Linked DNA regions of Dinoroseobacter shibae DFL 12 = DSM 16493. The protein of the gene in region 1 interacts with the protein of each later gene in a pairwise test. Links are inferred from orthologs where the notes say so. Each region holds a gene or a part of one and is shown in the gene's direction. Other genes may lie near its edges. The genes, in order: mrdA and DSHI_RS05980.

Region 1 (3,314 bases):
CGCGTTCGAGCCGAAGCTGTGGGTGCTGCGCGTGGTCTTCCTGGCCCTTGTGGCGGCCGTCCTGATCGTTGCGCTGTTACCGCTGAGCGTGGCGGCGCCGCGGATCCCTGGGCCGGACGTGGTGCTTTGCGTTATCCTGGCCTGGGTCCTGCGGCGCCCCGATGTCCTTCCGGTCACGCTGATCGTGGCGGTGGTGCTGGTGGAGGATTTCTTGTTCCAACGCCCCCCCGGCCTTTGGACGCTTCTTGTGCTGGTCGGCTCCGAGGTGATGCGCCGCCAAGCCTACCGGGAGGGCGAGACCCCGATCGCCGTCGAGTTCGGCCTGGTCGCAGCCACACTCACGGCGATGACCGTGGCCGAGCGCGTCCTGCTGGCGATTGCGCTTGTGCCGCAACCGGCGTTCAGCGCGCAGATGCTCCACCTTCTGTCGACGCTCGCGATCTATCCGGTGGTGGTTCTGGCGAGTGTCTATCTGTGCGGCGTGCGCCCCCGCCCGACCGATGGTCCGCGCATTCTCGGGATGCGGGTATGAAACGGGCCGACAAGGACATGAAGCTCAGCGCGCGCACGATCACCCGCCGGGGGCTGATTGTCGGCGGGCTGCAACTGGGCGTTCTGGGTGCCCTCGCGGTTCGCATGCGCGAGTTGCAGGTGAAGGAAGCCGAACAGTACAAATTCCTGGCCGAAGAGAACCGGATCAATATCCGCCTTCTGCCCCCGGCGCGTGGGCTTATCTATGACCGTGACGGGGTTCTGCTGGCGGGCAATGCGCCGAATTACCGGGTCGTGATCGTGCGCGAGGACGCAGGCGACGTGGATGCGGTCCTGAGAACACTGACGGATATCGTCCCGCTTCCCGAAGAGGACCTGGCGCGCGCGCGGCGGGAAATGGGCCGTCGGTCGCCGTTTGTGCCGGTGACGATTTCCGACCGGCTGACATGGGAGCAATTCTCCGAGATCAGCATCAACGCCCCGGCCCTGCCCGGCATCGTGACCGAGGTGGGGCTGTCGCGCTACTATCCGCTGGACCAGGATTTCGCCCATTCCATCGGCTATGTCGGCCCAGTCAGCGATTTCGATCTCGAACGGCTCAACGATGACGATCCGCTGTTGCAGATCCCCCGCTTCCAGATCGGCAAGACCGGGGTGGAGGCCAAGTTCGAACAGGCGCTACGCGGCTCGGCCGGCAGCAGCCAGATCGAGGTGAACGCCGCGGGCCGGGTGATGCGAGAATTGCGCCGGGACGAGGGTCAACCGGGCGCCAATCTGCAACTCACACTCGACCACGCGCTGCAGAACTACACCGAAGCCCGACTGGCCGGGGAAAGCGCGGCCGTGGTGGTGATGGATATCGAGGATGGCGATATCCGCGCCATCGCCTCGGCACCCAGTTTCGATCCGAACAAGTTCGTACGGGGGATATCCAGCGCCGATTACAGAGCCCTGCTGGAGGATGAATACCGTCCCCTGGCCGACAAGACGGTGCAGGGCACCTATCCACCCGGTTCGACTTTCAAGATGTTGACGGCGCTGGCCGCGCTGGAAGCAGGGGTGATCGACCCGGGCGAGCGGGTCTGGTGCCCCGGGCATTACAAGCTGGGCACGCGCCGATTCCATTGCTGGAAACGCGGCGGCCATGGCTGGATGAACCTGGTCGACAGCCTGCGGGAGAGCTGCGACGTCTATTACTATGACATCAGCCAGAAGGTCGGCGTCGACAAGATCGCCGAGATGGCGCGCCGCTTTGGCCTCGGCACCCGGTTCGATGTGCCCATGTCGGCGGTGGCCGAGGGCCTGATGCCCAACCGCGCCTGGAAGGCCGCGAACCGGGGCGAGGCGTGGCAGGTGGGCGATACGCTGAATGCGTCCATCGGGCAGGGTTTCGTTCTTGCCTCACCGCTGCAACTGGCCGTGATGACAGCGCGGCTCGCAACCGGGCGCGAGATCATGCCGCGCCTGATCCGGGCTGTGAACGACCGGCCCGTGGCACGGCCCGACCCCGCGCCACTCGGCATTCGCCGCGCGCATCTGGAGGTGATCCAGCGCGCGCTCTACGAGGTGACGAACCTGCGCAGCGGTACGGCCTATGGCTCGCGCATCGCGGAGAGCACCTATCGGCTCGCCGGAAAGACTGGCACCAGCCAGGTCCGCAACATCACCGTCGAAGAACGCGCCCGCGGCGTGTTTCGCAACGAAGACCTGCCGTGGAACCGGCGCGATCATGCCTTGTTCGTGGGCTATGCCCCCTTCGATGCCCCGCGCTATGCCGTCTCGGTCGTTGTCGAGCATGGCGGCGGTGGCTCCAAGGCCGCGGCCCCGATCGCGCGGGACGTCCTGCTACAGGCGCTTTATGGCGGCCTGCCCCCGCTCAGCGCCTATCCCGCCCATCAGCGCAACATGATCGACGAGCGGCAACGCGCACTGGAGTTGCGCCCGCGCCAGGAGCCCGAGCAGGGCCGCAGCCGCGCATGAGCTATCTCGAGTCACAGATTCAGCGGGTCCCCACCGGGCTCGCCAAGGTGCTGCACCTCAACTGGGGGCTCATTCTGCTGATCGTCGCGGTGGCCAGCTTCGGGTTCCTGATGCTCTATTCCGTGGCGGGCGGATCCATGACCCCGTGGGTCGAGCCGCAGATGAAGCGGTTTGCCCTCGGATTGGCGATCATGTTCGTGGTCGCCTTCACGCCGATCTATGTCTGGCGCAACCTTTCGGTGCTGGCCTATATCGTGTCGCTCGTCCTGCTGCTGGCGGTGGAATTCTTTGGCGTGGTCGGCATGGGCGCCCAGCGCTGGATCGATCTCGGCTTCATGCGCCTGCAGCCTTCGGAACTGATGAAGATCACTCTGATCATGCTGCTGGCTGCCTATTACGACGTGCTGGATCTGAAGAAGACCTCCCACCCGTTCTGGGTGCTTGTCCCCGTGCTGCTGATCATGATCCCTGTTGCCCTGGTGCTCCGCCAGCCGGATCTCGGCACTTCGATCCTGCTGATGGCCGGGGGCGGGGTTGTGATGTTCGTCGCGGGGGTTCACTGGCTTTACTTCGCGGTGGTGATCCTGGGCGGCATTGCTCTGGTCGCGGCGGTTTTGATGTCGCGCGGAACCGACTGGCAGCTGTTGCAGGACTACCAGTATCGGCGCATCGACACCTTCCTGAACCCCGAAAACGACCCTCTTGGCGCGGGCTATCACATCACCCAATCCAAGATCGCCCTCGGGTCCGGCGGCGTGACGGGCAAGGGGTTCATGGAAGGCACTCAGAGCCGTCTGAACTTCCTGCCCGAGAAGCACACCGATTTCATCTTCACGACACTG
Region 2 (3,419 bases), 620 kb from region 1 along the record:
AACATCCGCGCCTGGTCCCGCAGCGACAGGTGAAAGAAACTGTCCCAGGCCAGGAGCGCATCGAACCGCTGCCCCAGGGCCAGGTGGCGCATATCCGCCCGAAGGGCCCGCGCGCCCCGAGTGCTGCGGCGGAAATGCGGCAGCATCCCCGCTGCGCCATCCACGCCCGTCACCCGAAACCCGCGCCACGACAGCCACCGCGCCAGCGGCGCGCCCGGCCCGCAGCCCAGATCGAGCAGGTCGCGCCCCGGCGCATGGGCCTGCACCGCCTGCAGCATTGGCAGCTCGAACAGCGATGTGTTGCGCATCCGCGCGAAATCATCGGCCACGCGGCCATAGGTCGAAAGCACCTGTTCGGGGGTCGGAGACGGCGGCGGGGTCATGGACTGAGGCTACCGGCTCCCATGCCCCCGACAAGCCCGCCGAAGCCCGTCCGCGCACGAAGACGTGACGTCTCTCGGCGAAACCGCGCCCGTGCGTCCATTCTTCGCTTTTGACCCGCTGCCCCGGGGCGCGTATATCTGGGGGCTGATACCGGTATTGGGAGTACACGCGTGCTGCGTTTCGTTTTCGGGTTTTTCGGAGCCATCTTCTCGGCGGTGACGCTGGGCCTCTTCGCCGTGGCGCTGAGCATCGGCGCGGTGCTTTGGATGTATGGCCGCGACCTGCCGGACACCGAGGCGCTGGCGCAATACGCGCCGCCCACGATCTCCCGCGTCTATTCCGGCGAGGGTGCGTTGATGGACGAGTTCGCCCGCGAACGGCGCGTCTTCGCGCCCGCCGACGAGATCCCGGATCTGGTGAAACAGGCGTTCATCTCCGCGGAAGACAAGAATTTCTACGTCCACAAGGGGTACGACCCGCGCGGCATGGCCGCGGCGGCGCTGGACGCGGCAACGGGTGGGCCCTTGCGCGGGGCGTCCACCATCACCCAGCAGGTGATGAAGAACTTTCTTCTGGGCGGCGAGCGGTCGGCCGAGCGCAAGATCAAGGAGTTGATCCTGTCGGCGCGGATCGAGGAGACGCTCAGCAAGGACGACATCCTCGAACTCTACATGAACGAGATCTTTCTCGGACAGAACAGCTTCGGGGTCGCCGCCGCAGCGCAGACCTACTTCAACAAGACCCTGGCGGAACTGGAGCCGCACGAGGCCGCTTATCTCGCGGCCTTGCCCAAGGCGCCCTCGACCTATCACCCGGTGCGCGCCATGGACCGCGCGGTGGAGCGGCGGAATTTCGTGCTGCGCGAGATGTACGAGAACGGCTACCTGACCGAGGCGGCTTACCAATCCGCCCGCGCCGAGCCCCTGCGCACGGTTCAGAGCGGGGATTTCCCGTCTTTCCGCCGCGCCCTGCCGCCCCGGGACTACTTCACGGACGAGATCCGCCGCCAGCTTTCGGGTCGGTTCGGGGAAGAAGAGTTTTTCACCGGCGGGCTGTCGATCCGGGCCACGGTCGATCCGACCCTGCAGAAAGAGGCTGCCCGTGCCTTGCAGGCCGGGCTGGAGCGTTACGACCGCTCCCGCGGGGTCTATCGCGGCCCGGCGGAGCGGCTCGACCCGGCGCTGGTGGCGGCCGACTGGGCCGCGGCGCTGGACGATCTGCGCGTGCCGCGGGACATCGACGGATGGCGCCCGGCGGTGGTGCTGGACTTCGGCCAGGGCGGCGCATTGCTGGGCGTGGAAGGCGTGGCCGAAGGTGTGCCGCAGATCCTGCCGGATGCGGATGTGACCTGGGCGCGGCCGCGCCGCGCGAACGGCAGTCTCGGCGCCCAGGCGCGCGAGGCCAGCGACCTTCTGGCCGTGGGCGACGTGATCCATGTGCGCGCCGAGGGCGAGAACACCTGGTCCCTGCGCCAGATCCCCGAGGTGCAGGGCGGCTTCATGGCGATGGACGTCAATACCGGCCGCGTGCTGGCGATGCAGGGCGGGTTTTCCTACCAGTCCTCGGTCTTCAACCGCGCGACCCAGGCCACGCGGCAGCCCGGCTCCAGCTTCAAGCCGCTCGTCTACGCCGCGGCCCTGGACACTGGCTACTCGCCGGCCACCATCGTGATCGACGCGCCGATCGCGGTCGACACCGGCGCGGGCGTCTGGCGGCCCAAGAACGCCTCGAACCGGTTTTACGGACCGACGCCCCTGCGGACCGGGATCGAACGTTCGCGCAACCTGATGACCGTGCGGCTGGCGCAAGAGGTCGGCATGGAAACCGTGGCTGACTATGCCGAAAGCTTCGGGGTCTACGAGGATCTCGAACCCTATCTCGCCAACGCGCTGGGCTCCCAGGAGACGACCCTGTTCAACATGGTCGCGGCCTACGCGATGTTCGCCAATGGCGGACAGCGGGTGGAGCCGACGCTGGTCGACCGGGTGCAAGACCGCTGGGGCAAGACCGTCTATCGCCACGACCAGCGCACCTGCCTGGATTGCGAGGCCGAGGCGCTGGCCGAAGGCACCGCGCCCCGGATCATGGCCAACCGCCGCCAGGTGATCGACCCGATCACCGCCTATCAGCTGACCTCGATGATGCGCGGCGTGGTCGAGCGGGGCACGGCGGCGCGGACCGTGAACCTGCCCGTGCCCATCGCGGGCAAGACCGGGACGACGAACGACGCCAAGGATGTGTGGTTCGTGGGCTTTTCGTCCAACATCGTGGCGGGCTGCTATATCGGGTACGACCGGCCCCGGACCCTGGGGCGCGGCGCCTCTGGCGGCGGAATGTGCGGCCCGGTGTTCAACCAGTTCATGGAAACCGCGATCAAGACCTACGGCGGCGGCAGGTTCACCGTGCCCGAGGGCGGCAGCTTCGTGAAGATCGACCGGTTCTCGGGCGCACGGCTCGAAGACGATGCCACCGGGCCGACCGTTGTGGCGGAGTATTTTCGCAAGGGCGAAGAGCCGTTTTATGGTGCCGGTGCGATCCTCGACGGTGGCTTCGCCATGGGCGCGAACCTGCCCATGTACACGCCCGACGGGCAACAGGGCGGCTCGGAGGAGGTGGTGACCTCCACCGGGCGCACGGCGGTGGTGCCGAAGAAGGCCAATGTCGGGACGGTGACGGCCGGCGGGCTTTACTGACCAAACCGCCGGGCAGAGCGGCGACAAGCGGTTTCGAAACCGCTTGGCCCGTGACGCGGACTGCGCCCCGCTCAAGGGCAGGATGTTTTTCCCGTTTGCGCGCCGCTCCGCGAGACGCCCGATCCTGGCGCACCCGGATCCGCGGTGGCCCAAGCGGTTTCGAAACCGCTTGGCCGCTGGCCCATCCCGCGGGGCTCTTGCCCGTCTGGCGGGTCTTGGCTACACCCGGACCCCGGGGGCCACGCCCCTTGCAACAAAAAGAGACACTCCCCCATGCGCGCAGAGATCCAGAACACCGTCGAAGCGATCCGCAAATCGCTGGACCTTCTCGCTCAGCGGCTC

The links.
Region 2: the proteins of mrdA (region 1) and DSHI_RS05980 interact in binary tests that used the Escherichia coli proteins (3 or more experiments, as listed by UniProt). The link is inferred for Dinoroseobacter shibae DFL 12 = DSM 16493 from one-to-one orthologs.

What each region holds. Positions count from the first base shown.
Region 1 is NC_009952.1:581,555-584,868, reverse strand. Bases 1-3,000 are described here. They hold mrdA (penicillin-binding protein 2), read left to right. Parts: upstream 1-528; coding sequence 529-2,472; downstream 2,473-3,000. Other genes in these bases: rodA (rod shape-determining protein RodA), read left to right, coding at 2,469-3,000; DSHI_RS03015 (hypothetical protein), read left to right, coding at 1-532. In the rest of the region: more of rodA, read left to right, coding at 3,001-3,314. UniProt on the Escherichia coli protein: Catalyzes cross-linking of the peptidoglycan cell wall. Responsible for the determination of the rod shape of the cell. Is probably required for lateral peptidoglycan synthesis and maintenance of the correct diameter during lateral and centripetal growth.
Region 2 is NC_009952.1:1,200,852-1,204,270, forward strand. Bases 211-3,315 are described here. They hold DSHI_RS05980 (penicillin-binding protein 1A), read left to right. Parts: upstream 211-554; coding sequence 555-3,077; downstream 3,078-3,315. Other genes in these bases: DSHI_RS05975 (class I SAM-dependent DNA methyltransferase), read right to left, coding at 211-383. In the rest of the region: more of DSHI_RS05975, read right to left, coding at 1-210; prfB (peptide chain release factor 2), read left to right, coding at 3,351-3,419. UniProt on the Escherichia coli protein: Cell wall formation. Synthesis of cross-linked peptidoglycan from the lipid intermediates.